Siphonobacter curvatus: one gene and its partner. The protein of the gene in region 1 interacts with the protein of each later gene in a pairwise test. Links are inferred from orthologs where the notes say so. Each region holds a gene or a part of one and is shown in the gene's direction. Other genes may lie near its edges. The genes, in order: C5O19_RS03350 and rlmB.

Region 1 (3,194 bases):
AAATACGCTAGTGATTGATCGTAAAAACCGCCTTGGATTCGGTTTCCGTAATCGACGTCAAAGCATTCGGATTGAAATGCCGGAACTGGAAAACGTAGAATTCACCGGAGCCGTGTCAGCCATCGTGAAGGGTTTTGATAACGTCGGTATTATTGAACTGACCGGAGCTTCTAAAGCTACGTTCTCAGGACTTAACGCCGAGAAAATGGAAGTAACGGTACACGGAGCAGCCGGACTTACCTTACTGGGTTCAGCTCAGATACTCAAGGCGGATGTTTCCGGAGCCTCACAACTGGAAGCTTTCTCACTCAAAGCCAATGAAGTGGAAGTAGATGCTTCCGGAGCTTCCAAAGCTCATGTGATGGCTAATACCATACTAAATGCCACGGCTTCCGGAGCCAGCCGAATTCAGTACAAAGGCAACGCGAAAGTGGAAGAAAATCACTCAGGAGGCAGTTCAATAGACCGCGAAGAGTAAGATTTCAAATAAGTATACTGCGTATTACCCTGCTTCGGTCCGCTGGCCGAGGCAGGGTTTTTTCGTTAATTGCTTCAATTATCAGCGATGCAGACCTAGAAGAGGAGTTTGAAATTCTGATCCGTAACGGCGGGCCGATTAACTCAACACGTAAGCATGAAACTTTTCACCGTAGAACAAATACGCCAATGGGACGCGTATACGATCACAAACGAACCCATCACTTCGGTAGATTTAATGGAACGGGCTGCGGGAGCATTTACCGAGTGGCTGCTGCGTACGGGACTGGCCGAGACGCACCGTGAAATTTTTATCCTCTGCGGTATGGGTAATAATGGCGGGGATGGACTGGCGATTGCCCGGCTCCTGTATCAGGCGGGGTATCGGCCTCACGTGTACGTGATTCGCCATTCCGAACGCAGTTCAGACGACTTCGTGATCAACCTGCAACGTTACGAAACCCTCGCTAAGGTACAGTGGTTAGAGGATCCGCAGACCCTGCCTTTGAATGAGACGGGTGTAATTATTGATGCTCTGTTAGGTTCCGGCCTTACCCGGTCCGCTTCGGGTTTGCTGGCTCAGACGATTAAGCAAATAAATGCAAGTAAGGCAGAGGTAATTTCCGTGGATGTTGCTTCGGGTCTCTTTGCCGATCAGGCGAATGACCCGGATGATGTCATTGTACAACCCACGCATACGGTAAGTTTCCAAATACCCAAATTAGCCTTTCTTCAACCTAAGAATGCTCCATACGTTGGGAAATGGCATCTAGTAGACATAGGGCTAAGTCAGGCCTACGTCGATCTAACGCCCAGTCCGTATTTTTATACCGATACTCGGGCCATTCCTGTACTACCGGATCGTGAGTCATTCTCCAATAAAGGAACGTTCGGACACGCTTTGTTGATGGCTGGTAGCTACGGCAAAATCGGTGCCGCCGTACTGGCTTCACGGTCCTGTTTGCGGGGTGGCGTGGGATTACTGACGGTGCAAGTACCCCGTTGTGGTTACACGATTATCCAGACTTCCGTGCCGGAAGCAATGTGTCTGACGGACGAGCACGAAACGGAATTAACGCAACCCAACGATTTAAGCAAGTATTCAGCCGTGGGCATTGGCCCCGGTATGGGTCAGGCGAAAGCAAGTCAGCAATTACTTCGCCAATTCATTGCCCAGGCTCAGGACATTCCCTGTGTAATCGACGCGGATGCTCTCAATATTTTATCGCAGGAGCGGGATTTGTTAGAACAGCTACCAGCGAAGACAATCCTGACGCCCCACCCAAAAGAATTTGAACGCCTATTAGGCAAACCCTGGAAAGATGATTACGAAAAATTGCGACTGCTCCAGGAATTCAGTACTCGCTACCGGATAGTGGTGGTACTGAAAGGAAAGCATACGGTCGTAGCCTCGCCCGATGGCGAATTTCATTTTAATTCCACGGGTAATGCCGGAATGGCAACGGGCGGTACGGGCGATGTCCTGACGGGAGTACTGACCGCCTTACTAGCTCAAAAACTAGAACCGAAAGAAGCGGCTATTCTGGGGGTCTATCGGCACGGGGAGGCGGGTGATCGAGCTGCTGCTCGTCGGGGAATGGTCGCTCTTACCGCCGGAGATGTAGTGGATGGCTTACGATGGTAAGTGTAAGGGTCTGATCATTAGCTGTTTGCTGCCATTTATAATTTCTTTGAAACACGGTTGCAGACTACTTAAATTTTAATGTTACCAAATTGTTAAATTTTAATGAATTAATGGTTAAGTTCGGGTCTACGTCATATTTAACGCTGACTCGCGATGAAAACATTTATCTATTTGGTTGCTTGCACGCTGCTGATCTCCGCCTGTACTACTAGTAAAGTACGAGTCGATACTACTTTGGACGAACAAGTTTCATTAGCCTATAATCGCACCTATTCTATCCTAAAAAGTTCTGATTTAAAGAATCTTGGGGAATATGAACAGAGAATTATTCTACAGGAAATTGAAAAGCAGATGAATGCCCGTGGTTATAAAGCCATGGAAGAAGGAGGGGATTTATCCGTACTGTTTTCCGTGTATACGGACCAGTTAAAACTGAAACAAAGCAATCCTGCTTACGCGAATCAAAAACTGAAGAAAGGTACGCTGCTGATTCATCTGGTGGATGAAACGCTCAACCGCTCCGTATGGATGGGATATGCTTCAGGCCTTTTTGAAAAAGAAAGCACGTTATCCGAACGCGAATTACGCACGGCTACCCGACGTATCATGGATCAGTATCCAGCTTTGGCCTACGGCTACGCTCCGGTGAAAATGATAGTGAAGCAGTAAGCAATCGTTAGCTATTTTAAGTGAAAGAGCCCCGATGGAGGATTAGTCCACGTCGGGGCTCTTTTTATGCGTATAAAAAACGAAATACAGTCCTAGCCTTAAAACAAAAATTCGCCGATCTCAGAGAGATCGGCGAATCCGTTATTGGTCTTTCTTCCCATTTGAAAACCATATCGTTTACGTCGCTGAATGTCATTCATTGACGATTGGTATCAATTTTGGTGAACCGCTGCGGCATTGTCCGTAACAATTCTTATGCAATGATACGAATAATATTGAAACATCTAAAGAAATAGTTGAATTTTTTTACGTAATTTTTTTTAAAAATAAAATCAGAAAATTTCTCAAGGTGCTCATGCTAGCTTTAATGGATACTTTTGAGGTATAGTCCAACCCCTATGCT
Region 2 (3,329 bases), 2.7 Mb from region 1 along the record:
TACCTCGTCTAAAGTCAATACAGCCAATCGTACGGCAACTCCTGCTACAAGCCCGACTAATCGTTCGACCGATGCATTCTTGTTTTCGGTACGGAGCCGTTTTCTGGATAATGGTTCGCAAATCCGGACCTATGTTCGGCTACAACCCGACCGAAACCTGTCCTCGGCCGATTTTGCTCAGGAGTTTCGCATTCGGTACTGGATGTTGCCGGATTATGGTAGTCGTCAGCAGTTGCTATCTACCCAGCTTTTAAAATTGAGTGAAGGCGAAAACTTCATTCGCAAGGTAACGCCTGGCGGTACGGTCTTTACCGTTTGGTTTGATGTTCCCAAGCCTGATAAGCAAGTCTATACGGGCGTGGTCATGTCAGAAATTACGGACGCTAAAGGCGGGATGACCACCCACGATACCTTCGTTCGTTTTCAGTCCGGAAAGGTTGGCGACTATTATGCCGTTTTTGATGGTACCGGCAAAATTCCGCTGCTCGAAAACTTCGCTCATCAAGGCGATACCGTTCAGTTGATGGCTCTGCAACGGCCCGATACTACGTTCCGCTTTTTTCATTATGGGTTCGAATTTGATGCGGCCTTACCGCCAATGGCTACCCTGCGGCCTCAGCCCAAGCAACTCTACGTGGATTCCACGTCTCAGATAACCACGCACCGTCCTTTTACCATTCACCACGAAGGATTGCATTATTTTGTTCGGGATACGACGGAATCCTTTGGCATTGGCCTCATGGGTGTAGCGGATCGTTTTCCCCGCTATACGTACCCGCAGCAACTGGCCCGTCCACTGGTTTATATGAGTACCAATCAGGAAATTAACGACTTACGAAACGGCGGTGAACCTAAGCGTTCACTCGATCGCTACTGGTTGTCGATGTCTAACGGAAATCAGCAAACGGCCAAACGAACCATTTCCTCGTTCTACCGACGCGTAGAACGGGCGAATGATCTCTTTACCAGTTATAAAGAAGGCTGGAAAACCGACCGGGGTATGGTGTACATCATTATGGGACCGCCCACCCGCGTCAATCGTAGCAAGGACCGCGAAGTATGGGTCTATACCAAACGTAATTCACAATTTTCAGAAATAAATTTTACGTTCAATAAACGGAATAATCAGTTTGTGGATGATCACTACGAGTTATCACGATTCGTAGAGTTTCAACCCATCTGGTATCCCGCTGTCGAAGCATGGAGAAACGGGGAAATCGAGTAGAGGGCAGTGAGCCCGGCGAAAAAAAGCCATTTTATAGCAGACCCAGGCAGCCACGCCCGGAGTCGAAGTCGGAGTTTGTGTTTGGTATACAACCCGTACTGGAAGCCATACGGGCCGGAAAAGAAATTGATAAATTACTCATTCAGCGGGAGCTGGGAAATATTGAGGTGCTCGAGTTTGCCCGGTTGCGTAATATTCCTACGCAGAAAGTCCCCAAACAAAAGCTGGATCAGATTACGCGGAAAAATCACCAAGGGGTCATTGCCTTCGTATCAGCGATTAACTACGCCAAACTAGAGAACGTCGTAGCGAACGTATTCGAGCAAGGCCAGACGCCTTTGATTCTAATTCTGGACCGGGTAACCGACGTTCGTAACTTCGGAGCGATTGCCCGGACGGCTGAATGTGCGGGTGTACAAGCCATTGTCATTCCTGCTAAAGGCGGTGCTCAGATTAATTCAGACGCGATGAAGACGTCGTCGGGAGCCTTGAACTTTTTGCCCGTATGCCGGGAAAATGATCTGGTCGAAACGGTCCGTTTTCTACAGAACTCGGGTATACAGGTAGTAGCGTGTACCGAAAAAGTTTCAAAGACTCTATATGAGGTCGATCTGACGGTTCCTACGGCTGTGATTATGGGCTCGGAAGAAGACGGTATTTCCGAGATTTTGTTACGTATTGCCGACGAACTGGTAAGCATTCCGATGAGTGGTCGGGTTGCTTCACTTAACGTCTCTGTCGCTAACGGGATCCTGCTTTACGAAGCTATTCGGCAGCGTTTGGGATAAGGCAACTAATAATTTTTTCGGAGGCCGTTCCTTGGGGAATGGCCTTTTTTTATGATTACTGTAAAAACAGCAGCCAGGAAACTAATAAAATTTAGGGAAAGCTGATGAAAAATCTCAAAAAAATCATAGTTTATAATAATCTGATAATCAATGTTTTATGGGCTTGACAAATTTTTTTTTTGAAAGCTAAGGTTACATTTCGGCCTCTCGATTGATATATGCAAAATTTCAAGGTATTGATAGGAACTCAGAGCCAGGAAAAGTTGATTGCTCGGCTCCGTTCGAAAGATCGTCGCGAATTGAATGAAGCCATTCGGGACGTATATGATCATCACATTAGTCCGGTTCGCTACTTCGTTTTGCAAAATGGGGGAGACGCCCACGATGCTGACGATTTGGTTCAGACTACCGTTCTCAACTTTGTTCAGGCTGTACGTAATGGCAGCTTTCAGTTGCAGGAGGGAACAACGATCGAGGCGTTTTTATTCGTACTGGCTAAAAACCGGTGGCGGAATACGCTCAAGCAGCGAGGATTCATGCGTGATTACGTCCAAGAGATGGAAGCTACGGGAGGAGGGTACGATTCGTGGGAAGCTTCAGCTCAGCGAATCATGGAAGAACGGGAAGAACAGGAACGCTACATACAGTTATTCAATCTACTGGGTGAAAGGTGTCAGACTATCCTGACGGCCTATCGCCGGGACGGGCTATCTATGAAAGAAATCGCTCAAAAAATGGGATTTGATAACGAGCGAGTCGCTATTAATGAAAAGTACAAGTGTTTACAAAAACTCAAAGCCCTCTTTCGCTATGAGACCTAAATCAGGCCAGGAGCAAATGGAATGGATCGATGCATATCTCCATGATGCTCTATCTTCGACCGAACGAGCAGCGTTCGAAAAGGAGATGATTAGTAATCCTGAATTTGCCCGCGAAGTTGAATTTATGCAACAGGCCGATTCAGTTATCGATGATTTTCTGCTGGCCGAGATGGTCGGAGAAATTCATGCGGAAAAAGTACAAGAGTGGAAGGATGCAGAAGCAGAGCCCGCCAAGGAAACGCCTGTTATTCCCTTACACCGTGAACCTCAGCAGGTTCCCTGGTGGAAGTGGTCGGCAGGAACCGCGGCTGCGGTGACGATTGCGTTCACTTCGTACATCACGTTGAGTCCCATTCAAGTACAGGATACGCTTAGCCAGACCTTACGGGGTGGCGATGCGAGCATCTCGGAACAGCCCAGCCGGATTTGTTTTGAGAATTTCTATGCGGGTCGTTCGTTTGTCATGACGCAACAACCCTCGCAAGCCATTCCAAG

The links.
Region 2: the proteins of C5O19_RS03350 (region 1) and rlmB interact in binary tests that used the Escherichia coli proteins (3 or more experiments, as listed by UniProt). The link is inferred for Siphonobacter curvatus from one-to-one orthologs.

The regions. Positions count from the first base shown.
Region 1 is NZ_PTRA01000001.1:828,659-831,852, forward strand. Bases 15-2,878 are described here. They hold C5O19_RS03350 (NAD(P)H-hydrate dehydratase), read left to right. Parts: upstream 15-634; coding sequence 635-2,122; downstream 2,123-2,878. Other genes in these bases: C5O19_RS03345 (PspC domain-containing protein), read left to right, coding at 15-478; C5O19_RS03355 (DUF4136 domain-containing protein), read left to right, coding at 2,276-2,791. Outside these bases: more of C5O19_RS03345, read left to right, coding at 1-14; C5O19_RS03360 (BamA/TamA family outer membrane protein), read left to right, coding at 3,190-3,194. UniProt on the Escherichia coli protein: Bifunctional enzyme that catalyzes the epimerization of the S- and R-forms of NAD(P)HX and the dehydration of the S-form of NAD(P)HX at the expense of ADP, which is converted to AMP.
Region 2 is NZ_PTRA01000001.1:3,533,388-3,536,716, reverse strand. Bases 108-3,106 are described here. They hold rlmB (23S rRNA (guanosine(2251)-2'-O)-methyltransferase RlmB), read left to right. Parts: upstream 108-1,200; coding sequence 1,201-2,013; downstream 2,014-3,106. Other genes in these bases: C5O19_RS14610 (hypothetical protein), read left to right, coding at 2,824-3,106; C5O19_RS14615 (RNA polymerase sigma factor), read left to right, coding at 2,232-2,834; C5O19_RS14625 (GWxTD domain-containing protein), read left to right, coding at 108-1,225. Also shown: more of C5O19_RS14625, read left to right, coding at 1-107; more of C5O19_RS14610, read left to right, coding at 3,107-3,329. UniProt on the Escherichia coli protein: Specifically methylates the ribose of guanosine 2251 in 23S rRNA.